DNA from 2 places in the Nitrincola sp. genome. Region 2 is predicted to be linked to the other one. Evidence: predicted binding sites of a transcription regulator. Region 2 holds the regulator's gene; the other holds the start of a gene.

Evidence for each region. Region 2 encodes LexA, which represses DNA repair genes until DNA is damaged. Its sites were predicted from a motif close to TACTGTNTANNTANACAGTA; they were not measured.
Region 1: a site for LexA is predicted at 2,464-2,483, ahead of ACN0R1_RS13655 (PA0069 family radical SAM protein). Genes of this name have one in related genera too.

What each region holds. Positions count from the first base shown of each region.
Region 1 covers NZ_JBLXDN010000018.1:41,187-45,403, reverse strand. The annotation lists gene ACN0R1_RS13675 (aromatic/alkene/methane monooxygenase hydroxylase/oxygenase subunit alpha) at 1-447, opposite strand, end outside; gene ACN0R1_RS13670 (MmoB/DmpM family protein) at 505-774, opposite strand; gene ACN0R1_RS13665 (aromatic/alkene monooxygenase hydroxylase subunit beta) at 785-1,771, opposite strand; gene ACN0R1_RS13660 (phenol hydroxylase subunit) at 1,805-2,110, opposite strand; gene ACN0R1_RS13655 (PA0069 family radical SAM protein) at 2,503-3,582, shown strand; gene ACN0R1_RS13650 (DeoR/GlpR family DNA-binding transcription regulator) at 3,793-4,217, shown strand, end outside.
Region 2 covers NZ_JBLXDN010000003.1:93,554-97,770, reverse strand. The annotation lists gene dinG (ATP-dependent DNA helicase DinG) at 1-1,081, opposite strand, end outside; gene lexA (transcriptional repressor LexA) at 1,190-1,804, shown strand; gene ACN0R1_RS03915 (DUF6586 family protein) at 1,831-2,355, opposite strand; gene topA (type I DNA topoisomerase) at 2,409-4,217, opposite strand, start outside.

The sequences.
Region 1 (4,217 bases), on a different contig from region 2:
ATGACTCATGGCATGAATCTGGGTCTGCACATGACGCAGCTCATCGATAGACTGCATCTGACAGGCCACGCGCGCTCCCGCCCCACCAAACTGACGACCTACATGGGCATAGCCCTGAAACGCCTGGTATTCCAGTGGTGACACGCCGGTCAGGAAGATTTTGATCGCATTGATGTAACGCGCATCGGTCACATTCAGGTGGCCATTGTTCTGCGAAAATGCATCAAAAATAGCGTAAAGTTTTTTCTCTTTTTCAGCCTGGTACTTCCAGTAAGAATCCATTGTCAGACGAAACGGATCTTCCCATTTTGACCAGTCAGTAATTTTAATCCCTTCAAACTCTTCGTAAGGAAAGGCTTTTTTGCGATCGGCATAGGAGTATTCCCAGTCCAGATCACGGGTTAGCAAACGGTACTTATCTTTTAGATTGAGTTTTTTAGCAGCCATTTTGAATACCTTATTATTTTAATTCCGGACTGTTTGTCCCGGACTATTCATTCCAGATCAGGAGTTCCAGCTCAGCTCAAGTTGCTCATCGTCTTCGTCAACATTGCCGCCGAGGGTAATCAGATTCAGATGCAGTTCCTGTACATCCCAGTCACGTCCCATCTTCTCTTCAACCGTGGCGCGCTTGATCACCAGGCTGTTTTCGTTTTCGATGCGGATCATCGCCGGCATGTGATTGACTGTGGCGTCCGGGTTATCTTCCTCAATCGCTTCAACGATATAGCGGGACTCATCATTGTCCTGCAGGGCGATATATACTTTTGACATGCGAAGCTCCTCAGTGGCAGATGCCGATTTTTTGCAAACGAGATTCCAGCAATGCATCGGCCCGACTCAGCGCCGCGTCATCCAGAAGTGTGGTGACCAGGGGGCTCATTGCATCCAGGGTTTTCTGACGCCAGTCGCGGCACCAGGCCTCTAACAAGGCGCGGTTTTCCTCTGATTCAGACGCCATGGTTTTCAGCACACTGTCGAGCCAGCGGGACACATCTTTATTCCAGGCCAGCATGAACTCAGTCAGCATGGCGACATCACGCCCACCGATGCTGCTCAGCTTCTCGTCCAACTGCTCATAAAAGAGATTGAATACCAGCGTATCGACCACCAGGTTTTGCGCGATCACTACCTCAAACCAGTCTTCAACGGTGGTCATCTCTTCACACAGGGCACGCATCCCCTGCCACAGCGGATTCTGCATCCAGTGTTGCTTGGACTCGATCAGCGAATCACCGGTATTGCTATCCAGAATCAAACCGATACGCGACAGATACTGGGCAATCCCCAGGCGATCCATGGCGTTGTACAGCAGTGCCTGAGTGATAGCGGTGCCATAACCAAACGCGCAGCCATACATATTGTTCAGGTTGGCGGTGTGTTCGATATGCCGCAGTGGAATCAGGTAGGTAATCAGGAGATTTTTAACCGCGTCGGGCAGGTGCTCGGCCAGATTACGCTTTTCAAAAAAGGCATAACTGCTCTCAGCGGCTTCCTGCAGTTTGGCGCGATTCTGCACATACGTGCCGTAGTAAAACTGACGTGGATCTTTCAAGGCGTACCAGTCTTCCATGACGATCCGGGTACGGCTCTTATCATTCAGCTCATACTCCGGCTGCCACAGCGGACGGTAATGAAAGTTGGCTTCAGCCTGCAGGTCATAGGTCGCTTCCTGATAGCGTGAAGCTGGCTTATCACCAAAGCGGCGTTCAATATTCGCAAAGGTATTGCGGATTGGCTCCAGGGTGGAGGTTTTGATTTCTATTGTCATCAGACAGTACCCATAGGTTAAACGTTATTGTTATTAAGCGGATCGGTTATGGTTCCTGGACATCAGGGTGTCTTCGCCATAGCGCCATTTCTGCAGTTCAGCATCGACGTCAGCCATCTGTTCATCGGTCATATGAATGACCTGGTTGTTTTTACAGAAGGCGTCAAAAGCGGCAGGCGGCATAATCAACTCGACGAACAAAGAGGGATCTCCAATCGCAAAGTCAAATTCGACGAAACGTGCTCCGGCATCACTGCGCACGCGGATATACTTGGTCAGACGCTCAAAGCTTGAACGCGCTTTGGGCGTGGTATTGGTATGGAGTTGCAAATCGGGCATTGCACAACCTCTGACTTTTTATGTTGTTATGGCGTCATTGTCAGTCAGGTAAAAGCAAGGGCTGTGCCAGGAAAGAAAAATTCAGATCATAAAACCAGATAATTAACTTAAATTATTGTTTTTATTATAGTAATTACATTCAATTTATTCGTAACGCTAGAAGACAAAACAGACTCAATCACATCAAGCACAAAAAGTTGTGCCGATCAGGTTAATCAAATCATCATACAAAACCCCTCACTTCATCATTTCATCAAAAAAGACAAAAAAGGGGTCAGTACCCTTTTATTTTGAATAAAAGGGTACTGACCCCTTTTTTACTTTTTTCTGTTCAAACTTCAGCAGGCAAACTATACTGTATATACATACAGTCTTTATACTGGAGCGAACACATGGCCTCTTCCGACAAATCATCTGCTGCTGCGCGTAGAGGACGGGGCGCGACCTACAATCCCGACAACCGCTTTTCACCCAGAATCAGTGAAACGGTGGATGATGGCTGGTGGCAGGAGGGTACGCAGCAAAGCCTGGCGACCGAAATACGCGATGAACCCTGCAAAACAGCACTGTCGTGGAACACATCCCCCGACCTGCCATTTGACCGCTCCATCAACCCCTATCGGGGTTGCGAACATGGCTGCGTCTATTGTTACGCCCGCCCCTCGCATGCCTATTGGGATATGTCACCGGGACTGGATTTTGAAACCAAATTGATTGCGCGTACCGGCCTGGTCGAAACCCTGCGCGAAGAGCTGTGTAAACCAGGCTATGTATGCCGCCCGATCAACCTGTCCGGTAACACCGACTGCTACCAGCCGATTGAAGCTAAATACAAAACCACGCGCCGGTTGCTGGAGCTGTTACTCGAAGCCCGCCACCCGGTGACACTGGTGACCAAAAGTATGCTGGTTTTAAGAGATCTGGATCTGTTAACGGAGATGGCGAAGCATCGACTGGTCAGGGTGTTTATCAGTATTACCAGCCTGGATATGCAGTTAAAGCGCACCCTGGAACCGCGCGCGGCCTCACCGCAGGCACGCCTGAGAGCGATCCGCGAACTCAGTGCCGCGGGCATTCCCGTGGGCACCCTGGTATCACCGATTATTCCGGGATTAACCGATCATGAAATCGAGCAGATCTTAGCAGCCGTCAGCGAGGCAGGTGCAAGAACCGCTAACTGGATGCTGCTGCGTTTGCCCTTGGAAGTCGCCCCGCTGTTTGAGTCCTGGTTGGAAGCCCATTACCCGGATCGTGCCAACAAGGTCATGAGCCTGATGCGCCAATGTCGTGGCGGAAAAACCAACCATGCCGAATTTGGTAAACGCTTTAGTGGTGAAGGCGTTTTCGCCGAACTGATAGCGCAACGCTTCACCAAAGCCAGCCGCCGCCTGGGTCTGCAAGGCAACACCGAACAAGGCCTGAATACCCGCGACTTCCGCCCACCTTCCCTCCAGGGTGATTTGTTCTTCTAAAGCGGAAAAGCAGAAAAGGGGTCAGTACCCTTTTATTCAAAAATAAAAGGGTACTGACCCCTTTTCTGCTCCCCCCTTTCTGTCATTTCATTAATTCATCATATTTACGTCACCAGGGTGAAATATTTCCGGCATACACTCTCGTTCGAAACTTAAATTCACTTTTTCAATAGAAGCGAAGATTAATTAAAGTTCGTTCGAAGGTATTCAATGCTGTTATCTGAGCGTCAAACAAAAATTCTGGCCTGGTTGAAGCAGGCGGGTGGGCATCTTTCCAGCCAGGAGCTGACGGATTCCTTCAATGTCTCGGTGCAGACGATCCGCAAGGATCTGAATGAACTGAGCGATCAGGGGCTGGTGCAGCGGGTACATGGCGGTATCAGGCTACCGTTTCATAACCGCAACCTGTCCTTCCAGAGTCGTCAGGTGATCAATCTTGAGGCCAAACGTGCCATCGGCAGTAAGGTGGCGGATTTACTGCCGGAAGGTGCGACGATTTTTATTGGTATCGGCACCACGCCACAACAGGTTGCACTGGCATTGCTGGATCATCCTGGATTGCAGGTCATCACCAATAACCTCAATGCCGCCATGACGCTGTGCCACAACCCGAATATTGAAACCCTGTTAACCGG
Region 2 (4,217 bases):
AGGACTCAGGCTGACGCCCTCCGGCAAAACGCACCCTCGGGGTACGGCCCCGATCATCCTGAAATTGCAGCGCTTCAGCCAGATCTTTCATGCCATTTAGTGCCAGCAGCAAGTCAGCGATAGGTTGATGCAGTTTGACTACCAGGTCATCCAGGTAGGCCGACGAACACTGCCCGGCAAACTGCTGCAGTTTTTTCTCCATTCCACCGATCAGACGTAGCGCGGTATTCAAGCGCAGACTGTAGGAAAAGTGACCGCCCGCTTTATCGGCAAGATGATGTCCTTCATCAAAAATATACAAAGATGATGAAGGCTCCGGCAAAATCGCTCCCCCGCCGAGAGAAAGGTCGGCCAGAACCAGGTCATGATTGGCGATGATCAGATCCGCATCGCCCATCTGTTCACGTGCACGGTAAAAGGGACAGACACTGAAGTTGATGCAGCGACGGTTGCTGCACTGCATATGGTCGCTGGTCAGATGCCCCCAGGTTTCATCGGAGGGCACCGCATCCAGTCGGTCACGATCACCATCCCATTTACCCTCGGCGTATTGTTGCATTAACCCTTTGACCGCATTCACCACACCCGGCTCAACAACCCGTGCCTGTTCATCTTCATAGAGCGCTATTTGTCCCTGCGACGCCTGATCATCCAGCAGTTGTTCGGCTTTATTCAGACAGAGGTAGCGCCCACGCCCTTTGGCCAGGCTGTAGCTAAAGCTCATTCCGGCATGGGTCTCCAACTCAGGTAGATCCTTGTCGGTGAGCTGCTCCTGCAGGGCGACGGTGGCGGTGGATACAATCAGTTTCAGACCCCGTTGCTTGGCAATGGGTAGCGCCGCCAGCAGATAAGCGATGGTTTTGCCGGTTCCTGTACCCGCCTCCACAGCCACAAGGTGGGACTCACCCAACCGCTTGCCTTTCTCATCCGCACGGATAGCCCCCAGCACCCGAGCAACAGCAGCAATCATCTGCTTTTGTGCCGGACGGGCTTTCAACCCACGGCTATCGAGAAAGCGACTATAGGCTGTTTGTATTTCTTTCTTAAGCGACGCTTCCAGCAAGCGGAGATCCTCTGTCATTTCAGCCATCTATTTTATCAAAAACTACATCAATCAGACACAACAGACTTGACGTAGCCACAATACTGTACAAAAATGCAGTTACTGTACACAAAAACAGGTTATAAAATGAAACTTACAGCGCGTCAATCACAAGTACTTGACTGCATTCGTCGTCATATTGAATCCACCGGCTATCCACCTACGCGCGCCGAAATCGCACGGGAGCTGGGTTTCAAATCGGCCAATGCGGCAGAAGAGCATCTTAAAGCTTTGCAGCGAAAAGGTGCGATAGAGATGATTCAGCATACCTCCCGAGGCATACGCCTGCCGGATGAACCGATCAATGATCCGGAAGAAACCGGTCTCCCTCTGGTTGGCTCTGTAGCAGCAGGTTCTCCGATTCTGGCGTTGGAACATATCGAAGAGCGCTGTAATATCGCCCCGGATTTTTTTCATCCTCCGGCAGATTATCTGCTGCGCGTGCGTGGCATGAGTATGAAGAATATCGGCATTATGGACGGTGATTTATTGGCGGTGCACCAGACCCAGGAAATACGCAATGGTCAGGTTGTGGTCGCCAGAATCGGTGATGAAGTCACTGTTAAGCGTTTTCAGCGTCAAGGCAGTAAAGTCAGCCTTATCGCTGAAAACGAAGAGTTCAGTCCGATTGAGCTGGACCTGACCCAAGACGAGCTAATCATCGAGGGCCTCGGTGTAGGTGTGATTCGCCAGCAGAGCTAAATAATAAAATCAGTATGCAGGAGTGCTCACCACTCTTGCATACCCTCTCTGAGCCTATCGACTAATTTGCGCATACTGTCCAACCAGGCTTGATATTCGCTATACACATCCTGATCTTCGGCATGATCCGGATTCACCTGCATCACATGAATTTCTGAAAGACTCGAAGACACTGTTGAGTTTTGCTGTCTGTCTACAGCTACCCAGCAGGCCGCATAGGCTCGAAGCAACTTATGTAACCAGCTGTCCTGACGTGATTCCAGCTCTTGTAACTGGTTCAACTCTGGCGACTCAAACCCGGCTTTTTCAAAGCCTAACGCCAAATCTGGCAAGCCAACAATACTCTCTGTTTCCACACTGTAACGCTCAGCTACCTCGCGCAACAGCGCGCTGTATGTAGACGCCAGATGAAACAATACCGATTCCTGATAGGACTCAATTAACGCATGTTTACTCCAGGCTGATGAATTCTGGGCATTTTTCAGCGCGTCCAGATGCAATCTGGCAAAATTCAGTTTCTGGTTAGTACGGGCCAGGTAGACTTCACTCATTTCAACCCCTCCAGGGCTTGCTCTGGGACTTTTGCTCTCAAACTATCGGTAAATCAGGATTTAGACACACGCTTTTTAGCTTGCTCGACTGTCCAGTTTCCTCGGTCGTAGAAAGCACGCCAACCGGTCGCCTTACCCTCTTTTTCAGTCATCACATACTGTTCTTTGGTTTTCCGGCTATAGCGTACAATGGTCGGATTACCTTCATCATCCTGAACGGGTGCGGTTAGCAAAAAGTGATACTTTGGATCTATTTCAGCTTTATGCGGTAACAGTTCACTGACCAGTGGCGCACGTGTTTCACGCTTTTTCGGGAACTGACTGGCTGCCAAAAACAAGCCGCTGGCACCATCTCTCAGTACGTAGGTATCATCCACCTTTTCACACTGTAGTTCCGGCATGGCCACCGGGTCCATTTTAGGCGGCGCCGCTTCACCACTACGCAAAAGCTTGCGGGTATTTTTACATTCTGAATTGGTGCAACCAAAAAACTTACCGAAGCGGCCAGTTTTCAGCTGCATATCAGAACCGCATTTATCACACTCAATGGTCGGGCCGTCATAGCCTTTGATCCTGAAGCTACCCTGCTCCACCTCAAAGCCAGCACAGTCCGGATTATTACCACAGATATGCAGCTTGCGTTTTTCATCCAGCAGGTAGGAGTCCATAGCTGTGCCGCAAAGTTTACAACGGTGCTTGTTACGCAGTATGCGTGATTCGGCCTCCTCATCGGCATCCGCACTGACTACCTCATCACCAGAAATCAGGTTGATGGTGCACTTGCAGCGCTCTTTGGGCGGCAGTGAATAGCCAGAACAACCCAGAAACACCCCCGTGCTACCGGTACGGATCATCATCTTGCGCCCGCAATCCGGGCAATCGATATCAGTCGGTGTAGGTGCATTGGGACGCATACCTTCTTCCGGATCCTGCGCCTGTTCCAAATCCTGTACAAAATCCTTATAGAACTTGTCAAGCAAGGCTTTCCAATCCAGATCACCACGGGCAACCTCATCCAGATATTCTTCCATGCGTGCGGTAAAGCTGTAATCCATCAGGTCAGAAAAGCTTTCACTCAGGCGCTCTGTCACTATATCGCCCATTTTACAGGCATAGAAACGCCGTCCTTGAACCTCGACATAACCGCGATCCTGAATGGTGGAAATAATCGCCGCATAGGTTGACGGCCGGCCGATGCCGCGCTTTTCCAACTCTTTGACCAGGCTGGCCTCGGTATAGCGTGGAGACGGACGGGTAAAGTGCTGCTTTGGTTCCAGTCCCTGCAGCGATAGCGTATCGCCCTCTTTCAGGTCCGGCAGAATCACGTCTTCATCATTCTTGCCACGCGCTGGCAATACCCGTGTATAACCGTCAAAACGCAGAATCCGCCCTTTCACGGCCAACTCAAAATCACTGGCACGCACGGTAATCCGGGTACTGGTATAGAGTGCTGGCGTCATCTGACAGGCCAGGAATTGCCGCCGAATCAGGTCATACAGGCGCTCAGCATCAGACTCCATACCACTAAGGGTATCGGCGGTTTGATTGACATCCGAGGGACGTATCGCCTCATGTGCTTCCTGTGCGCCCTCTTTGCTGCTGTAACGTATCGGCTGCTCCGGCAAGTAACGCTCACCAAACTGATCCAGAATATAGTCACGGCAGGTCGCAACAGCTTCCTCGCTCAAGTTGGTTGAGTCGGTACGCATGTAGGTGATGTAACCAGCTTCATACAAACGCTGCGCCATCATCATGGTCTTTTTGACCCCAAAACCCAGTCGGGTGCTGGCGGCTTGTTGCAGTGTCGAGGTGATAAAGGGGGCTGAAGGCTTGCTGCTGGTAGCACGATCTTCTCGACCGGT